DNA from 2 places in the Glutamicibacter sp. 363 genome. Region 1 is predicted to be linked to the other one. Evidence: riboswitches for the same ligand, from Rfam matches in the RefSeq annotation. Region 1 holds a riboswitch; the other holds the start of a gene.
The links. Region 1 has a riboswitch for S-adenosylmethionine ahead of ACT3UA_RS04395 (hypothetical protein). Riboswitches for the same ligand answer to the same signal wherever they lie in the genome.
Positions count from the first base shown of each region.

Region 2: another riboswitch for S-adenosylmethionine. It lies ahead of ACT3UA_RS09035 (bifunctional o-acetylhomoserine/o-acetylserine sulfhydrylase); the one in region 1 lies ahead of ACT3UA_RS04395 (hypothetical protein).

Region 1 is NZ_JBQSYR010000005.1:46,429-53,544, forward strand. It holds gene ACT3UA_RS04380 (DEAD/DEAH box helicase) at 1-783, opposite strand, end outside; gene ACT3UA_RS04385 (LOG family protein) at 871-2,049, shown strand; gene ACT3UA_RS04390 (VIT1/CCC1 transporter family protein) at 2,117-3,220, opposite strand; gene ACT3UA_RS04395 (hypothetical protein) at 3,283-3,549, opposite strand; SAM riboswitch class IV at 3,568-3,680, opposite strand; gene ACT3UA_RS04400 (DinB family protein) at 4,153-4,740, opposite strand; gene ACT3UA_RS04405 (helix-turn-helix domain-containing protein) at 4,956-5,519, shown strand; gene ACT3UA_RS04410 (hypothetical protein) at 5,658-6,071, shown strand; gene ACT3UA_RS04415 (ROK family protein) at 6,106-7,062, shown strand.
Region 2 is NZ_JBQSYR010000012.1:73,639-80,754, forward strand. It holds gene hutI (imidazolonepropionase) at 1-407, shown strand, start outside; gene ACT3UA_RS09000 (class I SAM-dependent methyltransferase) at 529-1,155, opposite strand; gene tpx (thiol peroxidase) at 1,254-1,751, shown strand; gene ACT3UA_RS09010 (hypothetical protein) at 1,950-2,405, opposite strand; gene ACT3UA_RS09015 (hypothetical protein) at 2,419-2,805, opposite strand; gene ACT3UA_RS09020 (CPBP family intramembrane glutamic endopeptidase) at 2,841-3,623, shown strand; gene ACT3UA_RS09025 (GNAT family acetyltransferase) at 3,686-4,096, shown strand; gene ACT3UA_RS09030 (VOC family protein) at 4,163-4,807, opposite strand; SAM riboswitch class IV at 4,982-5,099, shown strand; gene ACT3UA_RS09035 (bifunctional o-acetylhomoserine/o-acetylserine sulfhydrylase) at 5,180-6,535, shown strand; gene metX (homoserine O-acetyltransferase MetX) at 6,538-7,116, shown strand, end outside.

The sequences.
Region 1 (7,116 bases):
TTCGCCAAGCATTGGCCAGAGCAGATCCGAGGCATACTCATCGAGGAACAACCAGTCTTCGTCGACCTTAAACTGCAGCTGAGTGTTGCTTCGTGCTAGCGCAGCAAAACGGGTGAACCAATGGTGCTGATTGCGCAGCATATTCCAGCCGTAGGTCTTGAACGCAATGGTAGTCCAGCGCAGCTGTCCACGAACCCAGCGTCCCTCGGAATTGCGCACCATGGGGCGAACACCCAAACGGAAGCGTTTGTTGCGCGTCGGGTGGGGGACCGCTCCCGAAGGCATCCACTGCTGTTGCTGGGAGGTATTTTTCGAATCAAAGACCATGAATTGCAAGGCCATGGCCACGACCGGGTCATTTGGTGACCCTAATAGTCCGTCTGCGGGCCCCGGCTCGGGTTCTTCAAACCAGGTGTTCACTTGCTGGGACCAAGCGGTAACGGTCTTTTGCTCTTGAACGACCGCCGGGCGGGGCAGCTTGGCGATCTTATTGGCGGTGAGCGACAGCGCCGCGATATGCGGGCAGATCGAGCCTTTGTCGCAGCTGCAGTCCGAAGCGTCGATGGACCAGCCCGAAGCGCTGCGAATCACCGTGAGAGTGGGGGAGAACATCTGACCATCTTCGAGGACGGTACCCGAGATGACACTCGCAGTTTCATCAAAGGCGACGTCAGTCACTGATTCGTCGTTCTTGGCAAGTTGTTGCCCGAAGAAGAATGGAACGTCACCCAAGTACGCCAGTAGGTGCCTTGCGTCAATGAGTGGTGGCACAGAATCAGTCATCCTCTCATCGTTTCACGTTCGGGGCGTAGGTGAAAGTTGAGGACGCTAACTGTGAATAATCACTTGTGTTCAAGGTAGCGTAGATGCATGTCTCATGTGTGGCCTTATCTCCCCGCCAGAGCGGTCAATGTCACCACAATGGTTGAGTTCGACAGGCTGGCAGCCGAAGCCATCGAAACTCAAGCATCGCTTGCCCGAAACTGGCGCGTTCATCGGGTTGATCTTCGAACCAGGGACTCGGTTTTAAGCGCTCTGGACCTTGCCAACTGTCTTTTTATTGATTGCGTCTATTCCGATGCCGGACGTTCGCTCGTAGAAGCAACCGGCGGGCTATGCATGAGTACCGGAACGCAGCTGCCGTTCAATATTTATGAACGTGGGCTCTACTCCCCGCTAGAGCTCTATGCGGGGATCAAAGAAGCCCCCTACTCGCAGGTGCCCGACGCGCAGATCTATACCTATTCGCAAGCGAATTCTCCGGCTGAGTTTTCGCCCGATGACAGCACAATGGCAACGACTTTGCATGATCACCATATTGGTCAGGCGATGTTGAGCGCTGTTTACGATGGGGTATTTGCCAAGACGCCCATGATCGGGATCATGGGCGGGCACGCGGTAGCACGTGGCACGCAAGAATTCGCCGATGCAGTGCGGCTCGGTGCGATGCTAACCGGCCAAGGCTATTCGATTGTTACCGGTGGGGGACCAGGGGCCATGGAAGCGGCAAACGCCGGCGCGTGGCTTGCAGACTATGACAAAACGGCTACCGGCAGAGCCGTGGATATCCTCGCACAAGCTCCAGACGCGATCCGTCATCGGACTGCCTGGGCGCGTGCAGCATTGCGAGTGCGTGAAGAATACCCCAGCACGAGAAATTCAATGGGAGTGCCCACCTGGTTTTACGGCCATGAGCCACCAAACCTGTTTGCCACGCATATAGCAAAGTTTTTCACGAACTCGATTCGCGAAGCCATCCTGCTCGAACAGGCAAACGGCGGAATCATTGTGCTTCCCGGTGCTGCCGGGACAGTCCAGGAAATATTCCAAGACGCCTGCGAAAACTACTACGCGACCGGCGCTCGCGTCGCTCCCATTGTGTTGGTGGGCCGCGAGCATTGGACACGGAAGCTACCGGTCTGGCCTTTGCTGCAGGCGCTTGCCGCCGGGAGGGCCATGGAAAGCAGAATAGCTTTGGTGGACACCGTGCAAGAAGCCGTCGAATTCATTAAAACAATGACTCCATTGCGGCGCCGCACGCGGTTCTAACAACGATAGTGGCCGGTGCCTCAAGCTGTGTCATGTTGGGGCAACGGCCAGCAGTCTGCTTTTGGAGCTAAGCCACGGTGGTGCCGAAAAGCAAGCCCAAGCAGTAGGTTACAGCGGCCGCACCCAAGCCAATGGCCAGCTGACGCACGCCACGTTTGAGCGGGGACGCACCGGATAGCAGGCCAACGACGCCGCCGGTGAGCAGCAACGCGATGCTGACCAAAGCGACCGCCACGCTCACCGCAGCTAGCCCGGTGAGCCCAAAGATGTAGGGCAGGATCGGAATGACTGCGCCCGAAGCAAAGAACATGAACGAAGAAATGGCGGCTCCCGGTGCCGAACCAAGCTCCTCATGTTCGCGTTCCAGTTCCGCGCTGCGAACTTCTGGATGGAGTGAGAAGGAGGGGTTGCAATCGCAGGTAAACAGCCCCATGCGTTCTGCCGCGCGGTGTTCGGCGTCCTCATTGTTCATGCCACGTGCTTTGTAGATCAACACCAATTCATTGGCGTCAAGATCGAGGTCACGGGCGGCAGAAAGCGTGACTTGGGTAGGGCGCGACGCGGTGAGAAGCTCACGTTGGGAACGGACTGACACGAATTCCCCGGCAGCCATGGACAGCGCGCCGGCCAGCAGGCCGGCAATTCCGGAGAAGAGCACGAGGGACGAGGCCACACCGGTGGCGCCGATGCCCATGACCAAGGCCAGATTCGAAACGAGCCCGTCATTTGCGCCGAACACCGCGGCTCGGAAGTTGCCGGACAGCCGGGATCTGCCGGCCGTAGCCAAAGCACGGATGACTTCCTCATGCACTTGCTCATCCGCGGCCATTTGCGGCGCGGCATCCTGATCGGTGGCGTAAGGAGAGTTGCCTTCGGCACGCTGGGCCAGCGCCAAGACAAACACCGAACCGAAATGCCGGGCCATGAAACGCAACATGGTGCGCCGCATCGACGGACGGACCGGGCGCACGTGTTCACCGAGCTTAGCGCGCCAGTAATTTTCGTGGCGTTCTTCCGCTTCGGCTAGCCCACGGAGAATCTGGCGTTCTTGTCCGGTGCGCTTTTCGGCCAGTTCACGGTAGATCGCACCTTCGGCGACCTCATCGGCCATGTACTGGCGCCAGCGGCGGATCTGCGCCTTGGATGGTTCGGGAATTGAGGTTGGGGCCATCACGGGGATGAGTCTCCTGCGGCAGAATTGGATCATTCACGGGCAGATGATCCGGGTTAGGTTCAACCCCCTAGTTTAGTGAGTGAGTCGAGCACTGGGAATTTGGCAAGACTAAATACCTTAGCGGCGCCAGGGTTTTGCCCTCGGGCTGCCACGAATACCGAAAGTTCCTCGCGCTGCCTGTCGAAGCTCGGCGGACCCACGGTTCTGGCTAGCAATCGGGTGAGCAGGTGCGGGTCGGTGACGTAGTAGCTGACCCAGACTCCGCGAAGCGGAAACTGCACCTGGCCGGTTTGCAGGTCAATAATGGGAAGGACGTTTGAAGCCATAACTATCGTGGACCCTTAAAAGAGCTCTTGCCCGTAGCCGGTTGGAGTACGGACCGCTTCTTCATCCGAACCACCCATGAACCTGGGGTTGGTGTGCGGCCAGTCGGAGCTTGGCGCCGCATCTCGTGAAGCAACACCACGATGCTACACCCGTGGGCTGTCCGGATGCGTAGTGAGACGTCATACTCGGCTCTCGCGGGCCTCATGGGAAGCAGAGCCGAGCACCGGGAGGTGCACGGACCGCGCCCACAAGAACCCTGCGCTTGGCGCAGGCGAAGGTCGCCGGGCGGGGATCTGGACATCGGGCACTACCGGTGGCTGGCCCGGTGACCGATCTCCGGCAAGTGGCTCCCCTCCCGACCCGCCGTCGATGCCGCCAGGCCTGCCCGAGCCGCGCGGGAGTATCGCTGCGCAATATGCCGCTCAGGTCCAACGCCTCTGGTCCGTTGGGACCAACGCCAGGCTACGGACCGGCAGTTTCACCAGGTGGTGCTCCTAGTCGCTGGGCTCGGTCAGGGCCATCCGAGCTAGCGCGAGCCTATGCGGCCTGTTAGAGGCGGTGCCCTGCCAGAGCTATGAGCAAGATTTGGCGAAGAATCGTTGTTAGGACTGCTCGGCGATTCGCTGCAGCGAGGAGCGTTGTTCCTTCCATTGCTCAGCGCTGAATCCAGGGATATTTCTCGCCTGTTCGCGCAGTCCTACCTGTCCGTCGAGAAGCTCTCGAACGATATCGAGATGCCCGGCATGCCGGGAGGTCTCCGCGATCATATGAACAATAAGATGCTCCACGGTGGTATGCCGATGCACGGACCACCAGGGGACCTCTGCCGGGGATTCTAAGTTCAATTCGTCAAGCGCGTGTTCGGCAAATGCGATGGATTTTCGGTACAACGCGAGAACATCTTCTACCGAGAAGCTGGCCGGAGGCAGGAAGTCGATCTGCGGTTCATCGCTTTGCAGTAGTTGAAGCACATGCCGATCGTTGGGCACACGACCTAGGCACTCGCCGAAATAACCGTATTCGGTGATTGCTAGGTGGTAGATGACACCAAGCATGTGGGTTCCGGTATCCGTCATGGGGCGGCGGGCCAACTCCTCGGAGAGTCCCTGGCACTTCCAGAGCACGGTGTTGCGGGCCTCGTTCAAGTAGGTCCGAAGCCTCTTGGAGGACGGATTGCCAGCGGTATCCATGTGCCGAGTCTAGTTTCTTGGCGATTGAATAAACAGCGCCGGCGCATTGAGGGATTGGTTGCTGACTTCAGGACTGAAGCGTGAGCTCGGCGCAGTTCTCGTTGCCTATTGGTAAACTGACGCAGTGTAGGAACCTGAACCGGATTGGTTTAGCGGAATTGTAGGCCGGGTGCTGCCAATCTAGGGCTGCGCCGGTGTCAAAATGGTGGGAGAGCATGAAAACACTGCCCGTAGAGCCCACCGGCTCGTCGATTAATATCGGTGCCCGTTTGCGTGGGGTACGCCAAACCCGACGAATGACCATCGACCAGGTGGCTGAAATGTCCGGACTGACCAAGGGGTTCTTGTCTCGCGTGGAGCGAGACTTGACTAGCCCGTCGGTATCGACATTGCTTAGGCTCTGCGAAGTATTGGGCTTAGAAGTCGGGCAGCTCTTCTCTGTACCTGAAACCAAATTGGTCAGGTTGGAGCACGCACCGCGAATCGCCTTGGGCGGTCAGGGGATCACCGAACAGCTGGTCACTCCCCGCGCCGAGACCCGGGTGCAGATGATTAGGGCAGAGGTCGCGCCGCAGGGCTCGGGGGAGGCCGAGCTGTATTCGGTGGATTGCAAGGTGGAAGTTCTGCACGTGATTTCCGGAGAATTTACCTTGGTTCTGCCCGAGGACCGCATTGAACTGCAAGCGGGCGATACGGTAACCTTCCCGGGCCGTGAGCCGCACAGTTGGGAAAATACTTCGGACCGGACCGCCGTAGTGACCTGGACGCTGTTGCTCTGACCAAAACCGCATTGCGCTTTTGAAGGGCTTGCGCGTTTTCCGTCCGTGCCGGGTTTCGGCCGGGCAAAGCCCAAAGCGTATCCTTGACATAGCGTCAACAACTTTTCTCGACGCCGATAAATAACCGAAGGGAGCTCCGTGACGGAAAGCGAGCCACGGGCTGAACTGGTCGAACTGCGCTCCGCGAGCTGGTGGATGTCTGCAATTCTCGGTGTCTTAATTGGTGTGACCATGACATTGATCCGCACTCAACGTTATTTTTTCATCGCCGGGGCGGCGATTCTGGCGGGGGTCATCCTGGTCATCGGCTTACGCACTATTCACCGCCGTTCTCAATACCCGCAGATGGCACAGGCGAAAACCTCTTGGGTATATGCGGTGTGGACGCTGGTGCTACTAGTGCTTGCGGGGCCTGTCCAGCTGGTTTACGTGGCGGATGAACTCGACGAGATTGCAATTAAGTCCTTCGTGCTTTCGGCAGGTTTCTGTTTTGGGTTCCATGAGGTGGACCGGGCATTGGTAGCGAGCAGCAAGAAGTCCTTCGAAAGCTAGCTGCTGAACTACACGCACGCATTGGAAGGGTGAAATGTCTACCGAAAACCTTGCGGTCGGCATAGACATCGGCGGGACGAAGATCGCCGGCGGCGTGGTCGATGGCCACGGCCGGATTCTTCGCCGGAGCTTCCGCCCTACTCCGGGCCGGAGCGCAGCATTGACCGAAGATTCTATTGCCGAGGTAGTCAGCGAGCTCAGCGACGGGGATACTCATATGCCCGTGGGTGTCGGGGCCGCCGGCTGGATTAACCGAAGTGGTTCGCATGTCCTCTTCTCCCCGCATCTTGCATGGCGTGATGAGCCGGTGCGTGAACGCCTCGAATCGAAGATGAACCGCAAGGTCGTCCTGAATAATGATGCCGACGCCGCGGGGTGGGCCGAGCATCGTTTCGGGGCGGCACGAGGCGAGGAGCTGAGCGTCTGCCTGACCCTTGGCACGGGTATCGGCGGCGCCATCATGTTCGGCAACAGTATTCTGCGCGGCAGTTTCGGCGTCGCCGGGGAGTTCGGGCACCAGACTTTGGTGGTGGACGGCCACCGTTGCCCGTGCGGAAATCGAGGGTGCTGGGAACAATACGCGTCGGCCAACGCACTGGGACGTGAAGGGGCAGAGCTTGTCCGGCTGGATTCTCCGCGGGCATATAGTTTGCGTGAAGCCTGCCAAGCGGACCCCGGCAAGGTGAGCGGAGCGATGGTGACGGCGCTGGCGGTCAATGGCGACCCTGCCTGCATGGAGCTCATCGAAGAGATGGGTCGATGGCTCGGGAGGGGAATTTCGAATCTTGCGGCTGTGCTGGATCCTGGCGTCGTGGTCATCGGCGGGGGGCTAGGGTCTGCTTCCACTTCCCTGGTCGAACAGGCGGAGGCCTCCTACCGGCAGCTGCTGCCGGGGCGAGGCTACCGGCCGTTTGCTCGCATCGTACGAGCCGAGCTTGGCTCCGATGCCGGGCTGATCGGTGCTGCGGACTTGGCCCGGTGGCACGGGTGACCCGCTGCCTGCGACTACGCGCTATTCGCTTCATCGCATTTTCATGTTCCAAAT
Region 2 (7,116 bases), on a different contig from region 1:
GCTGGGACTCAGCCACACGGACAGGAACTCCGGGCACGGTAGCAACCTGCTTGCCCGCCTGCGACCTGTCTACGCGACAGCCGCTTGCACCGGGCCGCGAACTGCTTGATGCAGGTGTGCGAATCGCTTTGGCCAGCAACTGCAATCCGGGTACCAGCTACACGAGCAATATGAACTTCTGCGTGGCTACCGCAGTGCTCCAAATGAACCTGTCGCTGGCTGAGGCAATCGAAGCGGCAACCTACGGCGGCGCCTTGGCCCTCGGAGTTGCCGGCCAAACCGGTTCCATCGAGGTAGGCAAACGTGCTGATCTGCATGTGCTTGACGCTCCGGTTGCTGCGCATCTGGCATACCGTCCCGGAATGAACCTGACCCACAGCGTATATCGGGCCGGCAAAGCAATCTAGCGGTTTGCCGCAGGCCACCGAGAACCGTGCTGCACCGGACACTATGCTCGGGGATTCCCGCCGGCGAGTGAGGAAGCCGATGAAATGGTAGCCGCCATTTCGACTCTCACTGTCCATGAGACTAGGACGGCAATACGAATATTCCGTCTGGGCTCGGGAACCCGGAACGCTGCTTGATGTGCGCGTAGACGCTGACCGACCACGGGGAATCTGACTGGTAGGGAGATAAATGCCAGTCGGAGAATCGTTGCATCAGTTGCAGCGAAGTACCTTGGCGAAGCTCGTCCTGGTCTGCTGACCCGCCTTTGGTATGGCTGGTGGTGCCGATAATGAGCACGCCCGAAGAACTGCGCACCTGATCGGCCAAACTGAAAATTCCACGTAGCTGTTCGCGTGGGATGAATGCCGGAACATTGCCGGCCAGCAAAATGGCGTCGTACTGTTCGGGCAGGCCATGGCTGCGCAAAGAGGCGCTCTCCAGCTGATTCGCTGACAGCTGCCTGAACCAGGTCCCGTCGAATAGCTCTGCAGCTACCTCCAGGACTTGGGGTGTGGGGTCTATGCCGTAGGCATGGTGTCCCATGCGGCGCAGCGCATTGACCGTATTGCCCACGCCGCAGCCGATGTCCAGAACCTGTGATTCACGGTGGCATAGCATGTCAGTGAATCGGGCGACTACTTCCAAATCAGTACCGTCCAGAGTCAGCGCTCGCATCTTGGCCGCATATGCATCGTAGTTCGTGCCCATCTCCACAGTCTTGCATGAGCACAAGGCGTGAGCGACTTGTTTGCGCTTGTTGGCTGAAAATATGGCTCCGGATTAGGCATCCATGATAAACAAGACCTATGGCTAATACTGCTTTTAAGGGAACTCCCGTACAGACCATTGGTGAACTGCCAGCCGTAGGCTCGCAGGCTCCAGCATTCACCCTCACCGACACCGGCCTTGCAGATGTCACCAGCGAGTCGCTGGCTGGCCGCCGCGTAGTCCTGAACATCTTCCCATCAGTTGATACCGGTGTCTGCGCTGCCAGCGTTCGCCGTTTCAACGAACTGGCTGCCGGCCTGGAAAACACCACCGTAGTGTGCGTTTCCGCTGACCTGCCATTCGCCTTGGGCCGCTTCTGCGGTGCAGAGAACATCGAAAATGTGACCGCTGCTTCCGTGTTCCGCTCGGACTTTGGCTCGGACTACGGCGTGACCCAGGTAGATGGGCCACTAGCGGGCCTCTTGGAACGTTCCGTCGTCGTCTTGGACGAGACCGGCAAGGTCGTTTACACCCAGATCGTTCCGGAAATCACCACCGAGCCAGATTACGATGCTGCAATTGCAGCTCTGAGCTAGTCGCTTGTTCGCATCGATAATGATGCGCAGAAAATGCCCACCCGTGCTCGGGTGGGCATTTTGCGTCTAAACAATAAATGGGGTCAATGACTACCGTTTGCTCCACGCATACTTCGGCAGACGTTTATGATCAGAATCGGACGTAAAACATCGAATGAGATCTCGCTTATTCGGCGAGTTGCGGGTTTGGCTGATTGGTTAAGCAGTCTTACTAGCTTTTAGGAAGTGAGTAGGGGCGATCGAAACCGATAAATCTCGCCCCTGCAATTCATTAACGATGAAGCTTAGCGAGCTTGAAAAGCCGTTGACATCAATCTGTTCCTGAACAGTCCCACCTTCAGGAGTGCAAATGACTTTGATCTTTCCCTGATCCTGGTGCTTGTCATCCTGCCATACCACGGTGGACGAGGTGTCTTCGCCTTTGCATCGAAGTACCGCCGAATATTGGCCACCATTCAGTGGAATTCCAACTGAGACAGTTTGGATCTTTTCTTCGATGGTCGTTTTGGTCGCCGCAATTTCATTTTTTTGCATCGGCACTAGCGACGGTCCTGTTGATGGTGTGGAGATTTCTGATTTGCCAACGGAGCAACCTGTGAATGAGAGGGCAAGTGCAACGATTGTTGCGAAAATTAGAGTGCTTTTTGATCTCAAGATTAATTCCTTGTTAGGCAGCAACTACTCGGAACTGGATTCCCGTAGGAGAAATTGCAGTCCCTGATCCGCTCGAAGTTTTGAATCCCGCAGTGTACTGCCGCCATTTGAAGATGTAGAAAGTGCTTTGTGGGCGAGCAACATACATTTGACGTGAGTTCATTTTAGACGACGCGGAAGACAAAATTGTAGTTAGCGAGCTTTGGACCGTGAAGTTCGTATTTGCGTTGAATGCTTTGATGCCCACACCTCCACCTGCAGACAAGCTAGCTGAGGCGGTGACTGAACGCGACAAATTGCCTTTCCCGCCTTTTCCTCCGATGCCACAGGACGACTCACTCGCACTCTTTTTGTTCAGCTTGCTGGTGGTCTCAACTTCAGGTTGTCGCAGGTTAGTCATGAGGCTCCTCAGCACGCGCACAGTCAGATCAGCCTATGATCGAAAATGTGAACGCTGAACAAATTGAGCAGACAGCAACCCGCAAAACTCTCAGGTTTGAGATCATCTTGGTTCTAGCCCTGTCTTTGGGGCAGAGCGCGGTGTATTCACTGATTAGTTTCGCCGACAAGGTGAGCCGTGCGCCGTTGCGCGACCAGACCACGTCGATGAATAATCCGTTAAACACGCGCGAATACTTCGACCTGTCCTATCAGTTGCTGGATATTTTCTTCGCACTGATCCCGGTTCTTCTCGCACTGTATTTGATGCACCGCACCCTGGACCGAAGCGTGAAGGATGTAGGGTTCGACTTCCGCCGTCCGGGTAAAGATCTGTTACTTGGGGCCGGATTGTTTCTTGCCATGGGCCTTGGAACCCTGGGCGTATATGCCGCAGGCCGTGCCTTGGGAGTAACCACCGCGTTGTCCACGGCTAATCTTGGTGACTATTGGTGGAGCGTGCCGGTGCTGCTGCTTTCTGCCGTACGCCACGCGGTGCTTGAAGAAGTGATCATGCTCGGTTTCCTGTTTACCTACGGTAAGAAGCTGAACCTGGGACCGTGGACGCTGATTCTCGGATCTGCGCTGATCCGCGGTAGCTACCACCTCTACCAAGGCGTCGGCCCGATGCTGGGAAACATAGCCATGGGTGTGATTTTCGGTTGGATTTACCAGAAATATGGGCGAGTGATGCCGTTGGTGATCGCGCACTTCTTGTTGGACGCAGTGGGATTTGTCGGGTTCATGCTCTTCGGCCCCGCTATCGGTATCGGAGGCTAACCCCACAACGGCAAGCATTGCGCAATGGCAATAAACGACGTTTTCAACGGTACGTTTTACTTATGCAAATCAGTGAACTCAAACTGACCGAAATAGGCGAAGCAACAGCCCTGTGGCGGAGCGTCGAGCTTACGCGGCCATGGAATGATCCGGAGGCAGATGCACGTAAAACACTGGAGAATCAGAGCTCTACGATTCTTGCGGGACCTCATGAGCAAAGACTGGTAGCTACAGCCATGGTTGGGTTCGACGGACACCGAGGCTGGCTATATTACGTGGCGGTCCAACCCGGCATGCAGGGCCAGGGGTTTGGACAGGAGATTATGGGGGCAGCGTCGCGTTGGCTTGCTGAACAAGGGGTGCCCAAAGTACAGCTCATGGTGCGTACCGAGAACACTGATGTGATCGGATTTTACGAGCGGCTAGGCTACGAAGCTCAAGAAGTGGTGGTCCTAGGCAAAAGGCTTGGATAGTTGGAACGACAAAGGGTAGGCGAGGACGTTGCCGTCCGCACCTACCCTTTATTTCGACGTTCTTTGTTATAGCGTGACCAAACCATTGTCGGTTTCAAAGGTGACCGACAAGATGCCCGGAGTGCCGTTGGGTGCTTCGTATTCCATGCTCACCGCGCCAAGATTGACGTTCTCTGGCTGGCCTAGCCAGTCTAGGACGCGGTCGCGGGAACCAGCGATAGTGATGCTTTGAATCGCACCTACAGGCTCTAGAGCCTTCGAAGGGTGCAGATCCTCCGTTCCTGCGTCCCAGCGAAGCAAATACGGAACCTGCGGATCAGCGATGAGCCCCTTGATTCCAACTTGCTGCCAGGTGAGTTCGCGGCCGTCTGGGAACTTGCGGTTTCCCGGAACAGATTTACGTCCCAGCCGCTCTTCGGCGCTGGAGAGGTCTTCAACGGAAACGCACCATCCCATCCAGCCGCCGCCAAGCTCGGAGCGGGCTCGTACTGCCTGCCCAAACGGTGCTTTGTCGCTGGAAGGGTGGTTTAGAACTTCAACAACTTCTAGGTACTGGTTGTGCTTGAGCGGGAAAATTACATTCCGCGTTCCAAAACGCGGATGTACGCCCCCCTTGACGAATTCCAGGCCCAAAGCCTTGGAGATTCTTTCGGCGGTTGGCATGAGCCCATCGGGGCCACATGCGTAACTAACGTGATCTAGCCTCATCATGTGCCCCATCATGTCACTATGTGATCTCAGTCTCGACTTAGGCGACCCTAAGTGGTAATGGTGGGATCGAACAGTCTGCATAAATTTCTTCATTAAAGATCTATATGACCGATTGAGTCACGTTAAGCTATCTCATATTGCCAAATTCTTCGGCTATCGGGCAGACTTGAGTCAGGTCATGAGTCCCAGTAACAAGCCCCGGCTTACTGGGCGGCAACCCTCCGCCGCGGTGGGGTGCCCCGGGTGAAGACCTGGCCCTCGACGCACCAAGCGTTGAGGACAAGCGCGGGTTACCCCCTTCGAAAGCTCCTCGACGAGGAATTTGCCGTCGGTGTGTTTTTGAGTGGTGTACCCCCATAGTCGACAAACAATATGGAGGAAACCATGAGTAACAACTGGTCTTTTGAAACACGTCAGATCCATTCCGGGCAGCAACCAGATCCGGTCACCGGTGCGCGTGCCCTGCCGATTTTCCAAACCACGTCTTTTGTTTTCCCGAACGCCGAGAGCGCCGCGGCTCGCTTCGCACTGCAGGAGCTGGAGCCGATTTACACCCGTATCGGTAATCCAACGCAGGAAGCGGTCGAAAACCGTATCGCGGATCTTGAAGGCGGCGTCGGCGCACTGCTGGTCGCCTCGGGGCAGGCAGCAACCACCCTCGCAATTCTCAACTTGGCTCAGTCTGGAGACCACTTGGTGGCCAGCCCGAGCCTCTACGGTGGAACGCAGAACCTGCTCAAGCACACGCTGCGCAAGCTCGGTATCGAGGTCACCTTCGTGGCGGATCCAGACAACTTGGATCAGTGGCGTGCAGCGGTGAAGCCAAATACCAAGGCCTTCTTCGGTGAAGTCGTCTCCAACCCGCGCCAAGACATTTTGGACATCGAGGGAGTCTCACAGATTGCCCATGAGGTCGGGGTTCCACTGCTGGTTGATAACACCTTGGCAACCCCATATCTGATCCGCCCCATCGAGTGGGGCGCGGATATCGTCATCCACTCGGCCACCAAGTACCTCGGTGGTCACGGCACCGCCATTGCCGGCGTAATCGTGGACTCGGGCAAATTTGATTTTGCGAAGGATCCGGAACGTTTCCCGGACTTCAACACCCCCGATGAGTCCTACAACGGTTTGGTGTTCGCCCGCGATCTGGGCGTTGATGGCATCCTTGGTGCCAATCTTGCCTACATTCTGAAGGCTCGCGTGCAGTTGCTCCGCGATCTGGGCGCGGCTGTCGCACCGTTTAATGCTTTCCTTATTGCTCAAGGTCTGGAGACTTTGTCTCTGCGTATCGAGCGTCACGTGCAAAACGCGAAGGAAGTAGCCGTCTGGCTTGAAAGCCAGGAGCAGGTTGAAAAGGTCGCTTACGCTGGCCTGCCTTCCTCGCCGTGGTTTGAACGCGGACAGAAGTACTCGGCAAACGGTGTCGGCGCGATTATTGCCTTCGATATTGCTGGTGGACTCGAAGCTGGCAAGGCTTTTGTGGATGCGCTGGAGCTGCATTCACATGTGGCCAACCTCGGTGACGTTCGTTCGCTCGTCATCCACCCGGCGTCGACCACCCACGCGCAATTGACCGAAGACGAACGTCTGGCCGCCGGTGTGCGTCCGGGCCTCGTTCGGTTGAGTGTGGGACTTGAAAACATCAAGGATATTCTCGCTGATCTGCAACTTGGTTTTGCTGCCACTAAGCAGCTCTCTCACCAGGAATTGCAGGAAACCCTTTAGGCATGGCATCCATAGTGACTACCGAAGAAACTCTGCCATCGCAGGAACTTACCGACGGGCAAGACGGCATTTTGCGTCGTGCGTTCGTGGGGGAGTACACCTTCGAAACCGGTGGCTACCTACCGCAGATCGAGTTGGCCTACGAAACATGGGGCCAGCTTAACGCGGAGGGGACCAACGCGGTGCTGGTGAAGCACGCGTTGACCGGTGATGCGCACGTATCGCGCGGAGATTCGCAGACCCCGGGCTGGTGGGAAGATTTTGTCGGCCCCGGGCTAACTGTTGATACCGACAAGTATTTTGTCGTGGCCATCAACATCATCGGTGGTTGCAATGGGTCCACCGGACCTAGTTCGCCAGATGAGCACGGCAACGCCTGGGGTTCACGCTTCCCCTTTATTACCATCAAGGATTCCGTGCGCCTCGAAGCGCGGTTGGCCGACCTGCTCGGGGTGCACTCCTGGCATACGGTCATCGGCGGTTCCATGGGTGGGGCACGAGCCCTTGAATGGGCGGTTGAATTCCCGCAACGCGTAAAGAACGTGGTGGTGATGGCCTCCACGGCGCAAGCCACGGCAGAA